One region of the Kribbella sp. NPDC048837 genome, then DNA from elsewhere that is predicted to be linked to it. Evidence: riboswitches for the same ligand, from Rfam matches in the RefSeq annotation. Region 1 holds a riboswitch; each other region holds the start of a gene.
What was found. A riboswitch is a leader RNA that binds a small molecule or an ion and turns the genes downstream of it on or off. The one in region 1 is predicted to bind ZMP and ZTP.
Positions count from the first base shown of each region.

Region 2: another riboswitch for ZMP and ZTP. It lies ahead of ACZ6O0_RS02285 (bifunctional 5,10-methylenetetrahydrofolate dehydrogenase/5,10-methenyltetrahydrofolate cyclohydrolase); the one in region 1 lies ahead of ACZ6O0_RS01265 (metallophosphoesterase).
Region 3: another riboswitch for ZMP and ZTP. It lies ahead of ACZ6O0_RS16720 (glycine hydroxymethyltransferase); the one in region 1 lies ahead of ACZ6O0_RS01265 (metallophosphoesterase).

Region 1 covers NZ_JBVJHF010000001.1:248,055-255,562, reverse strand. Annotated here, with positions in the region: gene ACZ6O0_RS01285 (phosphotransferase) at 1-1,086, opposite strand, end outside; gene ACZ6O0_RS01280 (aldo/keto reductase) at 1,166-2,101, shown strand; gene ACZ6O0_RS01275 (cysteine dioxygenase family protein) at 2,138-2,647, opposite strand; gene ACZ6O0_RS01270 (LysR family transcriptional regulator) at 2,722-3,591, shown strand; gene ACZ6O0_RS01265 (metallophosphoesterase) at 3,598-4,464, opposite strand; ZMP/ZTP riboswitch at 4,490-4,566, opposite strand; gene ACZ6O0_RS01260 (cysteine hydrolase family protein) at 4,568-5,122, opposite strand; gene ACZ6O0_RS01255 (DUF1905 domain-containing protein) at 5,181-5,483, opposite strand; gene ACZ6O0_RS01250 (helix-turn-helix transcriptional regulator) at 5,476-6,426, opposite strand; gene ACZ6O0_RS01245 (DinB family protein) at 6,482-7,039, shown strand; gene ACZ6O0_RS01240 (helix-turn-helix transcriptional regulator) at 7,095-7,508, shown strand, end outside.
Region 2 covers NZ_JBVJHF010000001.1:464,252-471,759, forward strand. Annotated here, with positions in the region: gene ACZ6O0_RS02260 (lysophospholipid acyltransferase family protein) at 1-62, opposite strand, end outside; gene cmk ((d)CMP kinase) at 59-754, opposite strand; gene ACZ6O0_RS02270 (prephenate dehydrogenase) at 810-1,874, opposite strand; gene aroH (chorismate mutase) at 1,871-2,239, opposite strand; gene ACZ6O0_RS02280 (phytanoyl-CoA dioxygenase family protein) at 2,352-3,245, shown strand; gene ACZ6O0_RS02285 (bifunctional 5,10-methylenetetrahydrofolate dehydrogenase/5,10-methenyltetrahydrofolate cyclohydrolase) at 3,247-4,089, opposite strand; ZMP/ZTP riboswitch at 4,118-4,206, opposite strand; gene ACZ6O0_RS02290 (beta-N-acetylhexosaminidase family protein) at 4,207-5,970, opposite strand; gene ACZ6O0_RS02295 (NUDIX hydrolase) at 5,986-6,600, opposite strand; gene prcA (proteasome subunit alpha) at 6,597-7,451, opposite strand; gene prcB (proteasome subunit beta) at 7,489-7,508, opposite strand, start outside.
Region 3 covers NZ_JBVJHF010000003.1:229,757-237,264, forward strand. Annotated here, with positions in the region: gene ACZ6O0_RS16715 (acyl-CoA dehydrogenase family protein) at 1-1,486, shown strand, start outside; ZMP/ZTP riboswitch at 1,484-1,565, shown strand; gene ACZ6O0_RS16720 (glycine hydroxymethyltransferase) at 1,594-3,042, shown strand; gene ACZ6O0_RS16725 (MFS transporter) at 3,035-4,066, opposite strand; gene ACZ6O0_RS16730 (MFS transporter) at 4,051-4,587, opposite strand; gene ACZ6O0_RS16735 (GbsR/MarR family transcriptional regulator) at 4,651-5,130, shown strand; gene ACZ6O0_RS16740 (glycoside hydrolase family 9 protein) at 5,253-7,088, opposite strand; gene ACZ6O0_RS16745 (MFS transporter) at 7,173-7,508, opposite strand, start outside.

The sequences.
Region 1 (7,508 bases):
GATGGTGACGAGGCCGGTTCGTTCCCAGTGGCCGCGCCACCAGTCCGGCGGCAGCCAGGTGCACAGGTCCGGTCCCCAGCGTTCAGCCAGGTACGGCGGCATCGTCGGACCCGGCGTGTTGCGAATGCCCGGGGCGATGACCCCGATGGAGCCGCTCGGGCGGAGGAACTCGGTGCAGTAGCCGAGGTAGTCGACGCCAGTACCGAAGTAGTTGTACGCGCCGATGCTGACGATCGCGTCGAAGAAGCCGTGGGAGAACGGGAGCTTGTGGGCGTCGGCCTGGATCGGGTGCACCAGCCCTTCCGCGCCGGCCGCTTTGATGCGTCCCGTGTTCTCGGTCGGGTCCACCCAGCGGAGCTGGGCGCGGTGCCAGGTTTCGGCGTTGCGGGGGTCGCTGCCGTAGCCGTCGAAGAATGCCGGCTCCAAGCCCGGGGCGGACAGGAATTGCTGCGCGGCCAGCCGGGCGAAATCCGTGTACGCCGGCCGGAGTTCGGTGCGGCCGAAATCGATGATGCCGACGATTCCGTCGTGGATCAGCCAATTGCGAGGTTGCCAGTCACCATGCGTCGGCACGAGTGAAGCCGGTGGCGTCGGCCAGGATTCAATCTCTGAACGCAATCGATCGGCGAGATCCGGGTCGATCGTGTGCGATTTACTCAGGTAGTTCAGCGACCGCCGGTTTTCGCGCTGCTCGTACTCTTCGTCCGGTACGGCGAATTGCCCGTGGAATTCGGCGAGTAGTTCGCCGGCCTGCCGATAGGTGTCCGGGTCCCCTTCGGCCGGCGTACCTTGGACCAGCTCCCCCGGCAGGAAGCGCGTCAGGATCAGCTTGGCGTCGTCGTCGGCGCGGACGAGTTGTGGTGCTCTCCCCCGCGTCGTCCACGGCGTCAGCCAGGTCCGGTGCGCCCGCAACTCCCGGGCGATGTTGGTGTCGGACGTGTCGCCGGCCTTGGCGACGTACCGCTCGCCGTCGACGTCCAGCTCGAGGACGAGCGTCCCCACCAAGCCCCAGCTGTGATCCGTCACCACCTCGGCGCCCGGAAGCCACTCCTGCAGGAGAGCTTGCTGCCGCTCGGTGAGATCCACGTCGGGAGAGTAGCGCATCAGCGCAGAAGAATGCCGGGAAATACTGGACGGAATTCCCTCGAGGGCTTATCCTGGCCGAATGCAGAATTCGCAAAAGAATGTCACTCTACCAACAAACTTATCAGAGGGAATTCGCGAAAGCAAGTCGGCGGAATTCTGGCGACTCGGCGACCGGACGATCCGGCGGATCGGGTTCGGCACGAAGCGGCTCGCGGGCAGCGACGGCGACGGACCGGACGCGCAGGACCGGGCGATCGCGCTGCTGCGCCGGGCGGTCGAGCTCGGTGTGAACCACCTCGACACCGCCGGCTTCTACCCGAGCTACGCGCCGTCCGACCGGCCCCGGGACTTCACGTCCCTCGGCTGGGCGAACGAGGTGATCCGCCGCGCGCTGGCGCCGTACGCGGATGAGCTCGTGATCGCCACGAAGGTCGGTCCGACGCCGGCCGGGCTGGCTCGTCCCGATCAGTTGCGCGCGTTGGTCGAGGCCGATCTGCGGGCGCTCGGGCTGGAGACGCTGGACGTGGTCTACCTGCGTCAGGCCCGGCTCGACTCGATCGCCGAGCACTTCGGAGCCCTCGCAGAGCTGCAGGAGACGGGCCTGATCCGGCATCTGGGGTTGTCGAACGTCCGCACCGATCATTTGGCGGAGGCTCAGAAGATCGCGCCGGTGGTCGCGGTGCAGAACAGGTACGGCGTCGGTTTCGGCCGCGTGAACGACGAGATCCTGCGCGACTGCGGCGAGCATGGGATCGCGTTCGTGCCGTTCTTCGCACTCACCGCGGAGTCGCGGGAGGCCGGTGGTGTGTCCATCAACGACGCGCTTCAGGAGATCGCGGACGATCACGGTGCCACGCCGGCGCAGATCCGGTTGGCGTGGACGCTCACCCGGGGCGACCACGTCCTGGCGATTCCCGGTACGTCGAGTCAGCGTCATCTGGAGGAGAACGTGATGGCCGGTTCGATCGACCTCTCCCCCGGGCAACTCGCCGTACTGGATGCCTTCATCGACTGACATCCGGCGCCGGGCGGAGGATCCTCCGCCCGGCGGTCAGTCGTAGTACCGGCGGACGCTCGAGCCGATCCGGGTGACGTCGGTGCCGTAGATGTGGATGGAGATCGCCGTACCGTCGGAGGTGTTGTTGACCCGGTGGATGTCGCCGGGCGGCGCGAATCCGCTCACGTCACCAACGTGGTTGTCGCTCTGGCCGATCAGTCGCAGGTCGGCGTCGTACAGGTCCTCGTGCTCGACCCCCTGGATCACCCCGAACACGCACCAGGTCACGTGATCGTGGATCCGCGTCACCTGCCCGGGGCGCCAAACCAGCGCGATGATCGAGAACGAGCCGTCGGGCTCGACGTGCAGCGTGTGACTGCGGTAGCGGTCCGCCGATCCGAGGCGCTGCTCGGCGGTCAGGACGTCCGGAGTCGGCAGATGCCGGCGCAGTTGCTCGGCCACGAGGTCTGCGGTGCCGTTCCAGTCGGCGTGCTGGTCGATGGCGGTACGGACGCCGGCGATCAGGTCGGTCAGTTCGCTGGTGGAGATCGTTGTCGTGGTCATGTCTTGAGCGTGCGCCGGTCAACCCATAACGTCTAATGCCAAGTTTCGTGCTCACTCATAGATAGATTTGATACATGCTCGATGTCACGAGGTTGCGCGTCATCGACGCCGTCGCCAGGCACGGTTCGGTCACCGCGGCTGCCCGCGAACTGCACTACTCGCAGCCGTCCGTCACTCACCACCTCTCCCGCCTGGAGGCCGAGACCGGCGCGCAGCTGCTGCAGCGGGCCGGTCGTGGCATCCGGCTGACCGAGGCCGGCCGGCTGCTGGCCGCTCGGGCCGCGGAGATCATCGGCCGGATCGACGCCGTCGACGCGGAACTCGCCGCTCACGTCGGGTTGAGCGCCGGCCGGATCCGCCTGGCCGGCTTCTCGTCGGCGATCGGGTCACTCGTGCCGCGGGCGGTGGCGGCCCTGGGCGACAAGCACCCGGGCCTCGAGATCAACCTGCTCGACGCGCATCCGCCGGAGGCGCTCGAACTGCTCCGCACCGGCACGATCGACGTCGCGATCGTCTTCCGGTACGACGAGACCGAGCCGGAGCCGTCCGGCGTACGACTGCATCATCTGCTCGACGATCCGCTCTACCTGCTGTCCGCCGATCAGCCGGTCGAGTTGGCCGGGCTCCGCGACGCGACCTGGATCGCCGGATGCGATCGTTGCCGCAGTCACCTGGTTTCGCTGTGCGCCGCCGAGGGCTACGAGCCGCGGATCGGCTACACGTCCGACGACATGGTGGTCATGCAGGCGCTCGTCGCGGCCGGCCTCGGGGTGACGACCATGCCCGGGCTCGCCCTCCGTGCCCACCACGCCGAGGGCATCATCGCCACCGAGCTCCCCGGCTCCCGCCGCCACGTCTACGCCGCGACGTACGGCGAACCACCCGACCCACCCGCGATCGCCGCCCTGCTCACCATCCTCGCCGAGACCGCGACGCTGCGCTGAAGCACTTCAGGAGTGCTCGATCGCGCCGGTGAGGGGGTTGTAGACGTAGACCTCGGTGCCGGCGTCGGGGTTGCGGGCTTGGAGGGTGTGGCAGAGCGGGGCGAACGGGCCGCCGAGGTCGACGATGGTTGCACCGGCGCCGAGGACGCCTCGGGCGAGGTGACTGGGGGCCGTGAGGTCGATGCGGGTGATCACGCCGGGAGTCACCCAGACGGGCTTGTCCGCGAGCCGGCCGGACAGTTGGTGGTGCAGGTGGCCGCACAGGACCGCTTGTACGTCGGTCCCGGCGAGAACGCGTGCCAGTTTCTCGGGCTCTTGCAGGACCACGGGCTTCAGATACGGGATCGCGTCGACGGAGATCGGCGGGTAGTGGAGTACGACGATCGACCCGGCCGGCGCGGGTGTGGCCAGCTCGGCGGCCAGCCAGTCCAGCTGGTCGTCGCCCAGCACACCGTGTGTCTCTCCGGGGACCAGGCTGTCGAGCGTGATGACGCGGAGGCCGTCGACGTCGCTCACCGCGGCGATCGCACCGGCGATGTCGGCCTGGCGGCCGATGGGTGAGCCGTCCGGACCGAGGTGGCCCCAGCCGAGGGCGGCGGTGAAGCCGTCGCGACGGTCGTGGTTGCCGGTGCAGTAGACGTGCGGGACACCTCGCTCAGCGGCGAACTCGCCCACGGCCGAGCGCACCGCAGTGCATCCCTCTTCGGACCCGTCGTCGGCGATGTCCCCGCTGACGACGATCAGATCCAGCTCCGGCACCCCGCGTACGTCGTACAACAGTCCTTTGAGCGCGCCGAGACCGTCGACGCCGTCCTCGTCCGGGCCGGTGCGGCTGATGTGGGTGTCGGACAGGTGCAGAACACGATGTGGCATGACGAGTCTCCCGGGATGTCGTTGCCGTCGGCACCCAGGCGGTCGATGCCCGTCGCGTCACTCCCCGGTGGTGACCCACCCTCGCCAGTCGTGTGGAACCACCCTACCCAGAGAACGTGACCTCGGCAGTGGGCTGGACGGCGGCGGTGCGGCCCGGGGCCGTGTGGTTCTCCCAGTAGAGGTTGGTGTGGGCGATGACCTTGTCCGGGGTCGGCGCGCCGTACTCCGAGAGGTCTTCGGTGGTGTGGGCGTCGCCGACCAGGGTGACGTCGTACCCCCGGACCATGGCGCCGTGGATGGTGGAGCGGATGCACTCGTCGGTCTGGGCGCCGCTGACGAAGAGGTGGCCGATCCCGGCCTCGGCGAGGACGTCCTCGAGGTCGGTGTCCTCGAAGGAGTCGGCGAAGGTCTTGTGCACGAGCGGCTCCGCCTCGTCGCGCTTGAGCTCGGGGACCAGCTGCCACTCGTCGCTGTCCTTCACGAGGTGCTCGCTGGAGTGCTGGACCCAGACCACCGGCACACCGCCGGCGCGGGCCTTGCCGACCAGGGTGCTGATGTTGGACACCACCTGGTCGCGCTCGTGGGCTTCGCTGACGACACCGTTCTGGACGTCGATCACCACAAGTGCCGTGTTCGGCCGATCTGACAGCGTGGACATGCCGTTCCCTCCCTCTTCCCGGGTCTGTGACGAACGCTAGTCCCACTCGCCGACAGTTTCAGGAGACCTTCCAGCTCCGCAGCCGCAACCGCACGGTCGGTACGTCGCCGTCGTCGAGCTCCTCGGCCCGCCGCACCGCCACCTTCACCGGCAGGATGTACCGCCCGTCCTTCGGGAACATCGACCTGTCCCACACGCTGTCCCCGATCTGCGCCTGCACCAGGATCATCCCCCACCCGTACGTCACGACATTGGATTCCGCCTCGAGGTACGCACAGTCCTCCTCCGGCACCGTGATGAAATACCACGGCGCCGGCCCGCGCCAGTACCAGATCTCGGCGGCGAACTCGATCTCATTCACTGTTACTTGCCTCCAGCAAGCGGTTGGCGATGTTGCGGGCCGCGGTTTTGAGTTCCGCGGATCGGAGGATGTGGTAAGGGGCGGGGAGGGAGGTGAGCTGGCCGGCGTACCAGTAGGGCTCGTCGGTGCTGGCCAGGAGGCGGGTGTGGGTGTCGTCGATGGCTTCCAGGCGGCCCATGCTGCGGGAGATCCAGTGGGCCACGTCGTCGCGCGGGGCGTCGACGATGACCTCGATGGGGTATTTCCAGCCCATCGCCAGATGTTCCTCGACGGCGGCCAGTGGGTCCAGGTCGGCGGGTGCGGTGAATTCCTCGCCCTGCGGCTCGACTTTGGCGATCCTGTCGACGCGCAGAACGCGGCGGGAATTCTTCGTGTGCGACCAGCACAGCAGATACCAACGGCCCCGGCGGACGACGACCGCCCACGGGTCGACGTCCATCGGCCATTCCTCGCCGTGGTGCCGACGGTACTGAAGGATGACGCGCCGGCCGGCGGTGCTCTGGGAGACCAGGGCCGCGGTGATCTCCGGGTCCGGCGTGCGGACGCCGGGATCGGGACCGCGCGCGCTGACCCGGCGGATGGCGTCGGTCGAGCGGGCGATGTGTTCGGGCAGGACCCGGATGATCTTGCCGAGCGCGTTCTCGACCGGGTCGGCCGCGCCGCGCGGTCCTTCCAGCACCGCCATCACCAGGCCGAGCGCTTCGGTGGTGGTGAACATCAGTGGGGCCAGCCGCAGTCCGCGACCGACCCGGTAGCCGCCGTACGGACCGCGGACCGACTCGATCGGGATGTCGGCCTCGCGCAGGATCGCGACATAGCGCCGGGCCGCCCGTTCGGAGACCCCGAGCTTCTCCCCCAGGTGCTCGGCCGTGATGCCCGGGCTGTTCTGGATCAGTTCCAGCACCATCAACGTCCGCGCCGTCGGACTCACGTCGTACGCCACAGGTCCTCACCATTCCGGAAGTGAACTGTCCGGAACCGAGCGTAGCGTCCCGGCCATGGACTACAACACTGTGATGGAGCTGCCGGCGGCGGGCGACGAGGTCGAGACGCTGCTGGGTGTGCTGGAGCGTAATCGCCGGACGTTCGCGTGGAAGACCGGCGGGCTGGACGCGGCCGGGATGAACACCCGGCTCGGCCCCTCGACGATGACGCTGGGCGGTCTCGTGAAGCACCTGGCCCTCGTCGAGGCCGACATGTTCTCGCACCGGTTGCACGGCCGGGACCCGGGCGCGCCGTGGAACAAGATCGACTGGGATTCCGACCCCGACTGGGAGTGGCGCACCGCCGCCGACGACTCCCCCCAAGAACTGGTGGAGCTCTGGCGCGACATGGTCGCCCGCTCGCGCGCCTCGGTGGCGGAGGCCATCGCGAACGGCGGTCTCGACACGACCGGCAGCCTGGTCTGGCCGGACGGCCGCTCACCCAACCTGCGCCGGCTCCTCGCCGACATGATCGAGGAGTACGCGCGGCACACCGGCCACGCCGACCTGATCCGCGAGTCGATCGACGGCCTGGTCGGCGAAGACGCACCCCAGGAGGTCGCCGCACCGTAAGCACCAGCGGCAAAAGTGCGCACCGGATGAGCGGTTTGTCTGCGACGATCAACGGGTGCGAGCGGATCGATTGGTGGCGGTGCTGCTGCTCATGCAGGCCCGGGGCCGGGTGACTGCCGCCGAGGTCGCCGAGGAGCTGGAGATCTCCGTCGCCACCGCGCGCCGCGATCTCGAGGCGTTGTCGACCGCCGGCATCCCGGTCTATCCACAGCCCGGGCGCAACGGCGGTTGGCAGCTCATCGGTGGCGCGCGGACCGATCTCAGCGGTCTGAGCGCCACCGAGGCCCAGGCGCTGTTCCTCCTGGTCGGCCCGGCGGCGTCCATCGCTCCGGACGCGAAGGCCGCGCTCCGCAAGCTCGTCCGCGCGCTGCCCAGCACCTTCCGTGAACACGCGCAAGCCGCCGCCGAGGCGGTCGTGATCGACCCGGCCCGCTGGGGCGAGCACGTGAAGGAACGCCCCGAACTCGTC
Region 2 (7,508 bases), 220 kb from region 1:
GGCAACGAGGCCAGGTCGTCTGTGCGAGGCAACTCCAGGTGCCCCGTCAGTTCTGCTGTCATGACTCCCGGTCGCCGGTGACGGTGTGGGCCGCCTCGGCCTCCTTCGCGAGTCGGCTGATCACGTCGACGACCTCCTCCAGGGACAGATCGGTGGAGTCGATGGTGACCGCGCCGTCGGACGCGACCTGGAACTCCGAGACGGTCGCGTCGTCGGCGTCGCGGCGGACGATCTGGTCGCGCAACTGCTCGGCGGTGACCGACCCGGTCGCCAGCTCGGCGCCGCGGCGGGCCAGCCGGGCGTCGGTGTCGGCCGTCAGCAGCACCTTGAGCTCGGAGTCGGTGGCGACCACGGTCGCGATGTCGCGGCCCTCGACCACGATCCCGCCGCTCGGCTGGGCGGCGTCGATGATCGCCCGCTGGCGCGGGATCAGGTCGGCACGGACGTCCAGGTTGGTGGCGATCTTGGAGACCGCCTCGCTGATCCGGGGCTCCCGGATCGCGGCCGTCACGTCGGTCCCGTCGGCGATCACGAACTGCCGCTCGGGGTCGGTGCTGATCTCCAGCCGCAGCTCCCGGGACCGCTGCGCGACGGCCGCGGTGTCGTCCAGGTCGAGGCCGTGCTCGAGCGCCGACCAGGTCACCGCCCGGTAGGTCGCGCCGGTGTCCAGGTAGCGCAGACCCAGCCGGCTGGCGACGCCTCGCGCGGTGCTCGACTTGCCGGATCCGCTCGGGCCGTCCACAGCGATGATCATGCCCGAAGATTACCTGGGCCTGGGGACAACCCGGGCATCTACCGCCTGCCGGGGACTACCGGTGGACGACCCAGCCCCGCTCGGTCAGTACGTCGACCAACTGGTCCACCGATCCCGGTTTGACCGCCAGCTCGACCTCACCGACGGGGCGCCCCGGACTGTGGTCGATCCGCAGGTCTTCGACGTTCGCCCCGGACTCGGCCGCGTCGGCGAACAACCGGGCGAGCTGACCGGGCCGGTCGGGGATCGTGACCAGAACGGTGACCAGGTCGATGTGCGGCGTCCCGTGCTTGCCCGGCACGCGGACCGCACCCGAGACCCCCAGCCCGAGGATCGAGGTGAGCTCCTCGGCGGCCTCTTCCTTGCCCAAGGCAACGAGTAGGCGGTCGAGCTCGCCGCGGATCTGCTCCAGCAGGCCGGTCAGGGCGGTCGAGTTCGCGGACACGATCTGGGTCCACAGCTTCGGGTCGCCGGCCGCGATCCGGGTCACGTCCCGGACGCCCTGGCCGGACAGCTGCAGGTGCGAGCTCGGCGCGTCGGCCAGCGTGCCGGCGGCGAGCGCCGACATCAGGTGCGGCAGGTGCGACACCCGGGCGACGCCGAGGTCGTGGTCCTCGACCGACAGCTCGACCGTCCGCGCCCCGGCGGCCTCGGCCAGCCGCCGGACCAGCTCGACCGCCTCGGGCGCGCTCGTCTCGTGCGGGGTGATCGCCCAGGTCGCGCCGTCGAACAGGTCCGCCCGACCGGCCAGCGGACCGTTCCGCTCGGAGCCTGCCATCGGGTGACTGCCGACGTACCGGCTGAGGTCGCCGGTCAGCCGGCGGGCGTCGGCGAGCGGCTTGGACTTCACGCTGGCGGCGTCCGTGACGACCGCGTCGGTCTGCTCGAGCTGCTCGGCGATCACCGCGCCGACGTGATCCGGCGGTACGGCGACCACGACCAGCTGCGGCTCGATCTGGACCAGTCGCGATCCCGCGCCGATCCGCTCGGCCATCAGCGCGTTGTCCGGGTCGGCGTCGACGAGCTCGACCACGACTCCCAACCGCGCCAGCGCCAGGCCGATCGACGTACCGATAAGTCCGGTGCCGACGATCCGCACCGGCCCGCGCAGCTCACTCACTGGGCGCCTGTCAGGTCTGGACGGAGAGCGACGGCGCCGTGCAGGTAGACGTGCTGGATCTTCTCGCGGGACCGCGGGGTCTCGGTGTGCACCATCAGCCGGACCACCCGCGGCAGCGCGTGCGGCACGTCGATCTCCTGCATGCACATCAGCGGTACATCGGTGAGCCCGATCTGCCGGCCCGCCACGGCCGGGAACTCCGAGTGCAGGTCCGGCGTGACGGTGAACAGGATGCTGATCAGATCCTCGCTCTCCAGATCGTTCGCCTCCAGGACCGCCTTCACCAGCTCCGCGGACCGCGTGAGCAGATGCTCGCGCTCGTCCACCTCGAGCTGGGTAGCACCCCGGATCGCCCGTACCGCCACGTGCTCGCCTCCTTGGTTCGTCTACCTCAACCCTAGGGCAGAGTAGTCAAGGAGTGGACAGCCGTCTCGGATCCACGGATCCGGAAACCCCCCTCCCCGGATGGAGCACCTGATGCAGACCCTCCCGACCGGACCCGTCGACGCCACCGTGCAGCGCTTCCCCGAGGTCACCGACGAGTTCGTCGGGTCCTTCCGGCGGAACGGCTTCGCGGTCCTGGACCACGCCGTACCGCCTGAGCAGGTCGCCGCCCTGAACGCCGCCGCCGAGCAACTCTGCCGCGGGGAGCTCGGCCGGATCGCCGACGGGCCGCGGATCGGCCCGGGCGACGACGTACTGCGGCAGTTCCTGTGCATCCACTATCCGCACAAGGTGTCGGACGCCGCGCTCGAGGCGCTGCACGCGCCGCGGATCGTCCGGGCCCTGACCGCGGTCATCGGCCCGAACGTCAAGGCCATGCAGTCGATGCTGTTCATTAAGTCCGAGGGGAAGCCGGGGCAGGCCTGGCACCAGGACGAGTTCTTCATCCCGACCCGCGACCGCTCGCTGACCGCGGTCTGGATCGCACTCGACGACGCGACGGTCGAGAACGGCTGCCTGTGGGTGCTCCCCGGATCACACCACCGTGGCGTCATCTACCCCGACCGCGAGCAGGACGACCCGCGCTTCGACTGTACGTCGGAGGCGTACGACTTCCCGTACACCGACGACCAGGCGGTCGCCATCGAGGTCCCGGCCGGCTCGGCGGTGATCTTCAATGGCTACCTGCTGCACCGATCGCTGCCGAACAGCGGTCGGCACGGGTTCCGCCGGGCGCTGGCGAACCACTACATGAGCGCGGAGTCGCTGCTCCCCTGGCACTCGCTGCCACCCGGCGTTCACATCGCCAACCACGACTTCCGCGACATCGTCATGGTGGCCGGGACCGACCCGTACGCCTACAAGGGCATCGACGACGTGGCTCGGCCACACTCACGCCCGGACAAGGACGGTGGCTGCCACCGATGAGCTAGGAGGCAGCCGCCTCGGCGGCGTCGACGGCCTGCTCCAGCAGCAGGGCGATCGTCATCGGCCCGACGCCGCCGGGGACCGGCGTGATCAGGCGGGCGACCTGGACCGCCTCCTCGAAGTGGACGTCGCCGACGTTGCCCTCGTTGTAGCCGGCGTCGACGACGACCGCGCCCGGCTTGAGCCAGTCACCGCGGACGAAGTTCGGCTTCCCGACCGCGGCGATCACGATGTCCGCGGTCCGGACGATGTCCGGCAGGTCCGTGGTCCGCGAGTGCGTGTAGGTGACGGTCGCGTTCGATGCCAGCAGCAACATCCCGACGGGCTTGCCGAGGATCGGGCTGCGGCCGATCACCACCGCGTGCGCCCCGGCGATCGGTACGTCGTACGCCTCCAGCAGCCGGATGATCCCGCCGGGCGTCGCGGACCGGAACCCGGGATCGCCGAACGCCATCGCGGCGAACGACCGCATCGTCACGCCGTCGACGTCCTTGGCCGGGTCGATCGCCTCGAACGCGGCCCGCTCGTCGATCTGCGCCGGCACCGGGTGCTGGAGCAGGATTCCGTGCACCTCGGGGTCGTTCGAGAGCTTGTGAATCTCGGCGACCAGTTCCTCGGTGGTCGTCTCCGCGGGCAGGACGACGCTCCGCGACGCGATCCCGGCCTTCTTCGACCGGTTCTGCTTCATCCGGACGTACGTCGCCGACGCGGGGTCGTCGCCCACCAGTACGGTCGCCAGACACGGCTGCACGCCGGTCCGCTCCCGCAGTACGCGGGCTCGCTCGGCCGCCCGCGCCACCATCTCGGCGGCGAGGTCGGTCCCGATCATCAGTTCAGCGGTCATGGCGCGCTCCTTCGGGCGTCGACTACAGGTCAGCTGCCCAGGCGCGCGGCGCGGCCGGATGTCCGGCAGACCGTTCCCCGGTGGTCGTCCACCTCAACGCCAGTCGCGGTCCACCGCTCAGGATACCGAGTCGGTCACTCTGCTGATGAAAGCGTCGGCAACGCCGTCGCCGATCCGCGGGTGGGTGGTGGAGTGCGGGAGCCGGATGTCGCGAATCTCCTCGGCCTGCGTGACCAGGTGGCTGATCTGGTCCCGGCCGGTGGCGACATCCGAGCTGTTGCCCTCGGCGCCGGCTTCGAGGACGCGCAGGGCCTGGCGCAGCGCCTGCCCCCAGTAGAAGGCCGCGTCGAGCCAGGCGTCCGCCTCGTCGGCGAAGGCCGGGTCGATCACGCCCTCGCGGATCTGGGCCGGAGCGTTCTCGATCGCCTCGCAGTACGGCTCGAGGTCCGCGATCGCGCCGGCCAGGTCCCCGGCCTCCCAGGTCCGCCAGAACGCGGCGGTCTTCGCGGACAGCACCGGCGCGTTCACCAGGTGCAGCTTCCCGTCGTACGTCGTGAGGTCGGCGAAGACCTCCAGCGCCGCGATCGTCGCGGCGTCTCCCCCGGCGCGTTCCGCGATCGCCGCATGCCAGGACGCCTGCTCGTCGTACGTCGCGGGGTTCCAGCCGAACTCCGCGAACGAGTAGAGGGCGAGCTTGCTGGCCGCGGCCTGGTTCATCGGGTTCGAGATCACGCCGACGACCTGGTCGGCGAGGCCCGGCTCACGGCCGCTGTACGCCGCCAGCGGGATCCGCCCGTGCGCGTAGTCGTTGACCGGGTAGTTGTCCCAGATCAGGATGTCGTGCCCGAACACGGCCTTCGCCTCGGCCGCCTGCGCACTGGTGATCGTCTCCGGGACGACGCCGATACCGGTCCAGTGCACCACCACGGCACTGTCCATCTGCTCCCGCAGCGCCTGCTTGTACGGCGTCTCGTCGACGTTGTAGTACTCGGTCGGGACCATCTGCAGGGGCGCGAGGTCCGGCTTGGTCTCGACCCACTCGCGCTGGATCCGGTTCAGCAGCTCGCTCTGCGCCAGCCCGGCCCCACCGCCGCCGGGGCCGAACTTCTGCTCGTCCTCGGGGCTGTGCCACTGCTCGTACTCGATGTCGTCCAGCGCCACGTTGAACGCCCGCGCACCGAGCGCGTACAGCGCCTCGAACTTGGCGATCAGCGCCTGGAAGTCGGCGTCGTCGGTGTAGCGGATCGACAGGCCGGGCGAGAGCGCGAAGGTGAAGTCGACCTTGTTCCGGGCGGCGCGGTCGATCAGCTCGCCTAGCTCGGCCAGCTTGTCGGCCGGATACGGGTCGCGCCACTGCTCGCGGTGGTACGGGTCGTCCTTGGGGGCGTACTCGTAGGTGTTCATCCGGTGCGCGCCGAGGTAGTCCAGGTGATCGAGCCGGTCGGCGTGCGACCACGGCGTCCCGTAGAAGCCCTCGATCGAGCCGCGGTACCGCATCGTCGGCCAGTCGCGGATCTCGACGCCGTCCACCTGGTTGCCCTGGACAAGCTGTGCGAAGGCCTGCGCGGCGTAGAAGGTGCCGCGGGCATCGACCCCGTCCAGCACGACCTGCTGGGCGCCGACGGCGACGACGTACCCCTCGGCCGGCAGCAGACCCGCGGGCGCGACCCCGAGCTGCTCGAGCGTGTCGGCGCTCCCCCCGAGCCAGACGGTCACCTCCGCCTGTCCCTCGAAGACGGTCCGTACGCCGGCCTTCGTGAGCGTCTCGCGGACGACGCGCTCGGCGTCCGCGTCGGTGGTCGGGCCGTACATCAGCCCGACGGTGTCGCCGAGGCCGAAGCCGTCGTCGCGCGGGGTGGTCTGCTGAGGCTCAGGTGTCATCACAGCTCCTACGACCTAGAGAAGCCCTGCATGATCGAGGGCGAGGTAGGCGGCGTCGATCCCCGTCATCGCGCCAGGGGTGCGCAGCTCGGCGCGGAACGCGTCCAGCGTGAGCTCGACCGGGACACAGTCCTCGGTCTCGTCGAGCGCTTGTTTCCCGTCCGGACGGCAGCCGCGCGCGATCGCGACGTACTTGCGGTAGATCGACGACGCCGACGACCACTGCCACGTGACCAGGTCGAGCGACTCGCAGGTGTACCCGGTCTCCTCCTCGAGCTCCCGCGCGCCGGCGAGCGCCGGGTCCTCGCCCGGCTCGACCAGTCCACCCGGCAGGTTGGTGACGACCCGGTCAGGTCCGGCCCGGAACATCCGGATCGTGACGATCCGGCCGTCGGGGGTCAGCGGCAGCACGGTGATGCCGGAGGTGATCCCCTCCGCGGACTTCGGGCCGAAGACGTCCCACTCGACCTCGCGCCCGTCCGGCAGCCGGTACCGCCGCAGGTTCACGGTCAGGAACCGGTGGAACCCCGGCTCCTCGTCGAGCAACTCCCACGGCAGCGGGTCGCCGGGGCGAGACAGCGCAGCCGCCGCGGAGTCCGCGGCGGCTGCGCCATCGATCTGCTTGCTCACAGCGGCCGGTTGTCGCCGCCGGGCTCCTCCGGTGGAGCGACGGGAGCGTCGTCCTCCGGCGGGGCCACCGGTGCGTCGTCAACCGCGGCAGGTGTCGTGCTCTCCTCGGCGACCGGCGCGTCCTCGGTCGTCTTGGTGGGCTCGGAGTCCGGGCGGGACTCGGACAGGATGCGCTCGAGGGTCTCCTCGGAGATCCGCTTGAACTTGCGCACCTGGGTCCGGGTCCGGTCCAGGACCGCGACCTCGATCTGGTCCGGGGTCAGCTGGCGGACCTCCGTGCCGTCGTGACCGAGCGCGTCCACCGCCAGCCGGAGCGCCCCGGCCAGCGAGATGCTCTCTTTGAAGTGCTCGCCGACATAGTCCGCGACCTGGTCGGCCGGGCCACCCATCACGGCGTACCCGCGGACGTCCGCGATCGAGCCGTCGTAGGTGAGCCGGTAGATCTGGTCCTCGGCCGCGCTGGCGCCGATCTCGGCGACCAGGATCTCCACCTCGAGCGGCTTCTCACCGCCGGAGGAGAAGATCGCGCCGAGAGTCTGCGCGTACGCGTTGGCCAGCGCCCGGCCGGTGACGTCGCGCCGGTCGTAGGAGTACCCGCGCATGTCGGCGAGCCGGACGCCGGCGATCCGCAGGTTCTCGAACTCGTTGTACCGGCCGACGGCGGCGAACGCCATCCGGTCGTAGATCTCGGCGACCTTGTGCAACGCGGGCGAGCGGTTCTCCGCGACGAACAGGATGCCGTCGGCGTACTGCAGGGCGATCGCGCTGCGGCCCTTGGCGATGCCCTTGCGGGCGAAGTCGGCCCGGTCGCGCATCAGCTGCTCGGGCGAGACGTAGAACGGAACGCTCATCGAAGGTGTCGTCCTCTAATCAGTCGGTCGATCGGGATCAGGTCAGTGACGCCGAGG
Region 3 (7,508 bases), on a different contig from region 1:
CGCGGGCTCCGAAGAGGCCCTCGCCCAGGCTCTGCCGGCCAACCAGCACCCACCGGTGCTGCGCACGCACGACCGCTACGGGAACCGGATCGACGAGGTCGAGTTCCACCCGTCCTGGCACTGGCTGATGGAGCGCGCCGTCGGGTTCGGGCTGCAGGCCGCGCCGTGGACGAGCGACTCGCCGTCGCCGCACCTGACCCGGGCCGCCGGGTTCTACATCTGGTCCCAGGTCGAGCCGGGGCACGGCTGCCCGATCTCGATGACCTACGCCGCGGTCCCCGCCCTGCGGGCGGACGAGCGGCTGGCGAAGGAGTGGATCCCGCAGCTCGCGTCGACGTCGTACGACGTACGCCGGTTGCCGGCCGCCGAGAAGACCGGAGTCCTTGCCGGGATGGGGATGACCGAGAAGCAGGGCGGCTCGGACGTCCGGGCGAACCTGACCACCGCGACGCCGGCCGGGGACGACGGTGAGTACCAGCTGAACGGGCACAAGTGGTTCTGCTCCGCGCCGCAGGTCGACGTCTTCCTGGTCCTCGCGCAGGCGCCGGACGGACTGAGCTGCTTCGTCGTGCCGCGAGTGCTTGCCGATGGCAACCGGAACACCTTCGCGCTGCAGCGGCTGAAGGACAAGCTCGGGAACCGGTCGAACGCGTCCAGCGAGGTCGAGTTCCACAACACCATCGGCTACCGCCTCGGCGACGAGGGCGCCGGCGTCCGCACGATCATCGAAATGGTCGCCGCCACCCGCCTCGACTGCGTGCTGGGGTCGTCCGCCCTCCAGCGACGCGCGCTGGTGGAGGCGGTCTGGCACACGAAGCACCGCTCCGCCTTCGGCGGGCTGCTCGCCGACAAGCCCGCGATGCAGAACGTGCTCGCCGACCTGGCCCTGGAGAGCGAGGCAGCAACCGCCCTGGGAATGCGTCTTGCTGCTGCTGTGGATGCTTCTGTGAACGGTGATGAACAGGCTGCGGCTTTCCGGCGGATCGCACTGCCCCTCGCCAAGTTCTGGGTTTGTAAGCGGACTCCGTTCATGGTGGCCGAGGCCCTGGAGTGTCTCGGGGGGAACGGGTTCGTGGAGGAGTCCGGGCTGCCGCTGCTGTTCCGGGAGTCGCCGTTGAACTCGATCTGGGAAGGGTCCGGCAACGTGAATGCGCTCGACGTGCTGCGGGCGCTGCGGAAGCCGGAGTCACTGGAGGCGTGGCTGCTGGAGGTGGGGGCGGCGCGCGGCGCCGACCAGCGCCTCGACGCCGCGGCGAACGACGTACTGCAAGCGCTTGCTGACGTCGAGGGAGCCGAGGCCGGCGCCCGCACGCTGGCGGCGCGGATGGCCCTGTGCCTGCAGGCGTCACTGCTGGTCCGGCACTCGACGCCCGAGGTCGCGGACGCCTTCGTCGCCTCGAGATTGGCCAACGACTGGGGCGGCGTCTTCGGGACCCTCCCGCGGACCACACTGTTCCCGGCGATCATCGAGCGCACGATAGGGTGAGCGCGTCGCGACTGGCGCGCTGAGGTGGAGAACCACCGGGGAGCGAAAACCGTCGGCACCGTGCGCCTGGGTGCCTTCGACCCACTGCAACCGCAGGAGAGACAACGATGACTCAACCCTTCGATGCCGCCGCCGCTTCGGCCGCGTACCGCAACGCGCTCGAGGTGATCGGCGCGGTGGAACCGACCATCGCCGGCGCGATCAAGGCCGAACTGGCCGACCAGCGCTCGTCGCTGAAGCTGATCGCGAGCGAGAACTACGCCTCCCCCGCCACCTTGCTGACGATGGGCAACTGGCTGTCCGACAAGTACGCCGAGGGCACCATCGGGCACCGCTTCTACGCCGGCTGCCAGAACGTCGACACCGTCGAGCAGACCGCGGCCGACCACGCCACGGCACTGTTCGACGCTCCGCACGCCTACGTCCAGCCACACTCCGGCATCGACGCGAACCTGGTCGCCTTCTGGGCGATCCTGGCCCAGCGGATCGAGTCGCCGGCCCTGGCCGAAGCGGGCGCGAAGCACGTCAACGACCTGACCGACGAGGACTGGACCAAGCTCCGCAAGGCGCTCGGCGACCAGAAGATGCTTGGCATGTCGCTCGACGCCGGCGGTCACCTGACCCACGGCTTCCGGCCGAACATCTCCGGCAAGATGTTCAACCAGCACTCGTATGGCACCGACCCGGAGACCGGGCTGCTCGACTACGACGAGGTCGCCCGCAAGGCGCGCGAGTTCAAGCCACTGATCCTGATCGCCGGCTACTCGGCGTACCCGCGCAAGGTGAACTTCGCCACGATGCGCGAGATCGCCGACGAGGTCGGTGCGACGCTGATGGTCGACATGGCCCACTTCGCCGGTCTGGTCGCGGGCAAGGTCTTCACCGGCGACTTCGACCCGGTCCCGTTCGCCCACGTCACCACGACCACCACCCACAAGTCGCTCCGCGGCCCGCGCGGCGGCATGGTGCTCTGCCAGCCCGAGTACGCCGACTCCGTCGACCGGGGTTGCCCGATGGTGCTGGGTGGCCCGCTCAGCCAGACGATGGCGGCCAAGGCGGTCGCGCTCGCCGAGGCCCGGCAGCCGTCGTTCCGTGAATACGCGCAGGCGATCGCGGACAACGCGGTCACGCTGGCCGAGGGCCTGATGAAGCGTGGCGTGAAGCTCGTGACGGACGGCACCGAGAACCACCTGGTCCTGCTCGACGTCTCGTCGTACGGCATCACCGGCCGGCAGGCCGAGTCGGCGCTGCTCGACGCCGGCATCGTGACCAACCGGAACGCCGTGCCCCGCGACCCGAACGGTGCCTGGTACACCTCGGGCGTCCGGATCGGTACGCCGGCGCTGACCACGCGCGGCTTCGGCGCCGACGAGTTCGACCGGGTCGCCGAGCTGATCGTCGACGTCCTCTCGTCGACCACGCCGACCACCACGTCGGCCGGTGCACCGTCCAAGGCGAAGTACGTGCTCGCCGACGGCGTCGCGGACAAGACCCGGGCAGCCTCGGCCGAGATGCTCGACAAGCACCCGCTCTACCCGGGCCTCGAGCTCAGCTGAGTTCCACCGCGCCCGCTCCCACGCGCGTGGGAGCGGGCGTCTTCCGTTGTGGCATCAGTACGGCGGCCAGCACCGCGCCGGCGGCCGCGATCGCGGCCGAGACCCACATGGTCGTGTTCAGGCTGGTCATGAACGCATCGCGGACATCGGCCAGCAAGCCGGACGAGCCGGACTCGCTTGCGACCGCGAGCCCTCCGCCCAGGCCCCTCTCGACCGCGTCGGCGGCTTGCGCGGGTAGTCCGGTCGTGTCGACGTTGTGGCGGTAGACCGAGTTCAGCACGGTGCCGAGTACGGCGACGCCGATCGTGCCGCCGACCTGCCGGAACGCCTGCAGGAGACCGGATCCGGTACCGGCTCGCTCCGGGTCGAGCACACCGAGCGCCGCGTTCATTGCCTGTGGCATCGAGCACCCGAGGCCGAACCCGACCACCACGAACCAGATCGCCGTGTAGCCGTACCCGGTGCCGAGGTCGGTGAAGGCCCCGAGCACGAACCCGACGGCCATCACCACGAACCCGGTCATCACCACCAGCCGGGTCCCCACCTTCGACTCCACGGGCTCGGCCAGCTTCGCGCCGACGGTCATCCCGCCGATGAACGGCAACAACTTCAGCCCGGTGTGCAGCGCGTCCGATCCGTTGATGCCCTGGAAGTACTGCGGCATCGTGAACAGCAACCCGAAGATCGCGAACACCGCGACCGTCAGCAGCACCGCACCCCCGGTGAAGGTCCGCTCGCGGAACAACCGCAGTTCGATCAACGGCTCGGTGGTCCGCCGCTGCCACAACAGGAACCCGGCGATCAGTACGACGGCGAGCCCCAGGAACAGCACGGTGACACCGTCGGTCCAGGATGTCTCGCCGGCCTTGGTCACGCCGTACACCAAAGACGCCAGACCCGCGCTGGAGAGCAGGATCCCGAGCCAATCGATGGCCGGGCGCCGCGAGCTCCGCGTCTCCGGGACCAGCAGGGTGACCGCGAGGGCGGCGATCAGCGAGATCGGCACGTTCAGGATGAGATCCACTGCCAGCCGGCGTGGTCGAGCAGCAGGCCGCCGACGATCGGGCCGAGCGGCATACCGATGCTGTTGGCAACGACGAAGAAGCCGATCGCCTTCTTCCGCTCCTCCTCGGTGCGGAACAGCACGGTGATCAGCGACAGCGCGACCGGGACGATCATCGCCGCGCCGATGCCGAGGAAGGCACGGGCCGCGATCAGCGCCTCGGCCGAGTCAGCCAGAGCACACGCCAGCGAGGCCGCGCCGAACAGTGTCAGCGCGATCGCGATGATCTTGCGCCGGCCGTACCGGTCGCCGAGGAGACCGGCGGGCAGCAGCAGCGCCGCGAGGACGAGGTTGTAGCTGTTCGCCATCCACTGCAGCTGGCTGGTGGAGGCGTCGAGGTCGGCGGCCAGCGTCGGCAGCGCGACGTTGAGCACGGTCGTGTCCAGGCCGAGGACCAGGACGGCGAGGCAGAGCGCGAGCAGGACACCGAAGTGGGGGGCGCCGGTCAGCGCCGGCCCTTCGGCGTGGGAGGTCGAGGTCATGAAATTCAAGTTATCAGAAGTTTGTGATAGTTGCGATACATCAAATTACTGTAAGCTTCAACCATGAGTCGGGAGCCCAGTCCGGAACAGATCAGCCAGTTCGTCGAGCGCTTCGCCGGAGTGCTGGCGAACAGCGGCGTACCGACGATGTCGGCCCGGGTGATGGGCCGGATGCTGGTCAGCCCGACCGGCACGATGACCGCGGCCGAGTTGGCCGAGTCGCTCAAGATCAGCCAGCCCGCGGTGTCCGGCGCGGTCCGGCAGTTGCTGCAGGTCTCGTTCATCTCGCGCGAGCGGTTGCCCGGTTCACGCAAGGACCACTACCGGATCCGCGAGGACGTCTTCGCCGCGATCCTCGAACGCCGCAACGAGGCCCTCGGCGAGTGGGAGTCGAGCAGCCGCGCCGGCGCCGACCTCTTCGGTGCCGACTCCCCCGTCGGCCAACGGCTCACCGAGGCCGCCGACTTCTTCGCCTTCATCAAGACCGACCTGGACCAGCTGATCAAGAACTGGCGCGCGGAGCATCCCCGCACCAACGCATGAGATCCGGCCACGGACCTCGAGAGCGGCCCGCACTGCGACCGCACGTCCGCCGCAATCGACACCGCAGTCAGTCGGCGACCAGCGCGGACGTTCTCCCGGTCGGGCTGAAGCACCGGGTGGGTTTAGCGAGTCAGTGCGTACACGGCGATCGCGGCGAAGTCGTCGGCCGGCTCTGATGCCTGCCAGGAGCGGACGTCGTCGACGTACCGGGATCCGTGGCCGGTGAACTCGGCGTACCGGTCGACACCGTCGGCGGGACAGGGGTTCATGCCGTCGAGGTGATCGCCGAGGCCCTCCTCGAAGAGGTCCTCGGAGTTCGGGCCGTTGACGACCGCGCCGGTGAGCTCGCGGCCGAGGATGTTCGCGATCTGGTGGTGCGGGCAGCGCTCGGCGTTCTGGCCGACGCCGACCATGAACGACACACCCCACGCGTTCGCGCCGAAGTTCCACGCGAGTTGCTGGTTGCCGAAGTCGTCGTACCGTCGATCGCCGGTCACCTTCCGGTAGAGCTGCGCGGTCGCGGCCAGCCCGAACGCATGCGGCACGGCGTCGAAGTTGTCGTACTGCGCTCCCGCCCGGAACGGATCCGCCGACGCCCGGTCCACACCGATCTGCAACTGCGCCTGAAGATCCCCGACGAGCCGGCGAACCAGCGGTCGGTCCGACCGAGCAGCCTTGATCAGATCCGCGTGCGCCAACGCGCTCACGTCGTACAGGTTGAGCGTGTCGCCGCCCGCCTCGTGCTCGATGTACTGCGTGGCCCAGTAGCCGGCCTGCTTCAGCCAAGCGCCCGCCCGCGGATCACCCAGCCGGCCCGCGGCGAGGGCAAGCTCGGTCGCGCCCAGCTCGAGATCGTCACGCCAGGCCGTCTCCGGATAGAACGCGAACGGCAACGACGTGACCAGCTGCCCGACATTCTTCGTCTGCGCCTGCGCGTAGATCTCGGCGGCCGTTTCGAGGTGACGCCGGGCCTGCGCACGATTCGTCTCGACCTGCGCGGCCAGCGCGAAGGCAGCCGCCGTACGACCGGCCAGGTTGGGGCTGATCGGCGTGCCGGGCGCGGCCGCCCGGAACACCGGCCGGTTCCGCAGGAAGCGTTCGGACGGATCGGTCAGGTGATCGTCGACCTCGGGCAACCGCCACACGTCGTGGTCGCCGACGAACGTCTCCTCGACGTTGCCCGTGCCCACACCGACCTGGATGTAGAGCGTCTTCGTCTGTGAGTCCCACATCTTGTCGAGCCAGCTCAGCCCGTGCCGAGCCTCCGCCAGCACCTGCCGATCCGGCCGGCGCGCGTCCCGAGCCGATGCCCACAGCAACGATTCAGAGTACGCCGCGATGTGGGTGAACTTCAGGTAGTCACCCGCGTCGTACCAGCCGCCCTCGACATCCACCGGACCACCGATCCGGCGGAGCTCTCCGACGGTCTGATCGCTGTCCGGATCGACGAACACCGGTGTGTCGTACACCTGCGCGGCCCGGTCGGTGAGGTGTGCCGGCTGCCGCCCGAGCGACCCGGGGACGACGTTCGCGCCGTCGCGCTGCTCGGTGAAGAACGTGACCGCCTTGTCCTTGGCCCCGGTCAGCAGCCGATCCCCATCGGCCTTGATCTCGAACGCCGACGACGCGACACCCGGGACCTCGATCCGGTAGCGACCCGGCACCTTCAACGCGGACAGATCGAGCTGGTAGACGTGCTGGTACGTCGCGTTCCACTCCCCCACATCACCGCCGACCCGCCCGCTCAGCACGCGATGCCCGTACCGGTCGACCACCTGGTACCGCGCACCCGTCGCGGCATCCCGCGTCATCACGTACGCCGCCTTGCCGTCCAAGGCGCCGTACCCCAGTTGATTCACCCGCACCACGCCACCGGTCCCGGCGGCGCCGGCGCTCAGCGGACCCACCACCAGACCCGCGGCCACGACCATCGATCCGACCCGACGCAAGGACCTCACGATTGTCTCCCTCCGACCAACCGTTAGGAAAGTTTCCTATTGTTTGCACGGAAAGTAGCGCACCGCACCACCGGAGTACAGAGCTCAGCCGCGCAGGCGGGACGCGGACCACACCATCAGTACGGCGAAGGTGGTGCCGAGCAGCGCACACGCGAGCGGCACGCTCGTGCAGGAGATCAGCGCACCGAACCCGGTCATCGCCACCGGCATCAAGGCCTCGTCGGACAGGCTGACGATGCTCGAGGTGCGACCGAGGTACGCCGGCTCGATGGTCTGCTGGAACGCGCCCGACAGCAGCGCCGACGCGAGGCCGGCGGTGAACCCGATCATCCCCATCGCGACGAACACGACCGGCCGCGGCACCGAGCCGATCATCACGCAACCGGCCGCCTGGACGATCAGCACGAGCAGGCCGGCTCG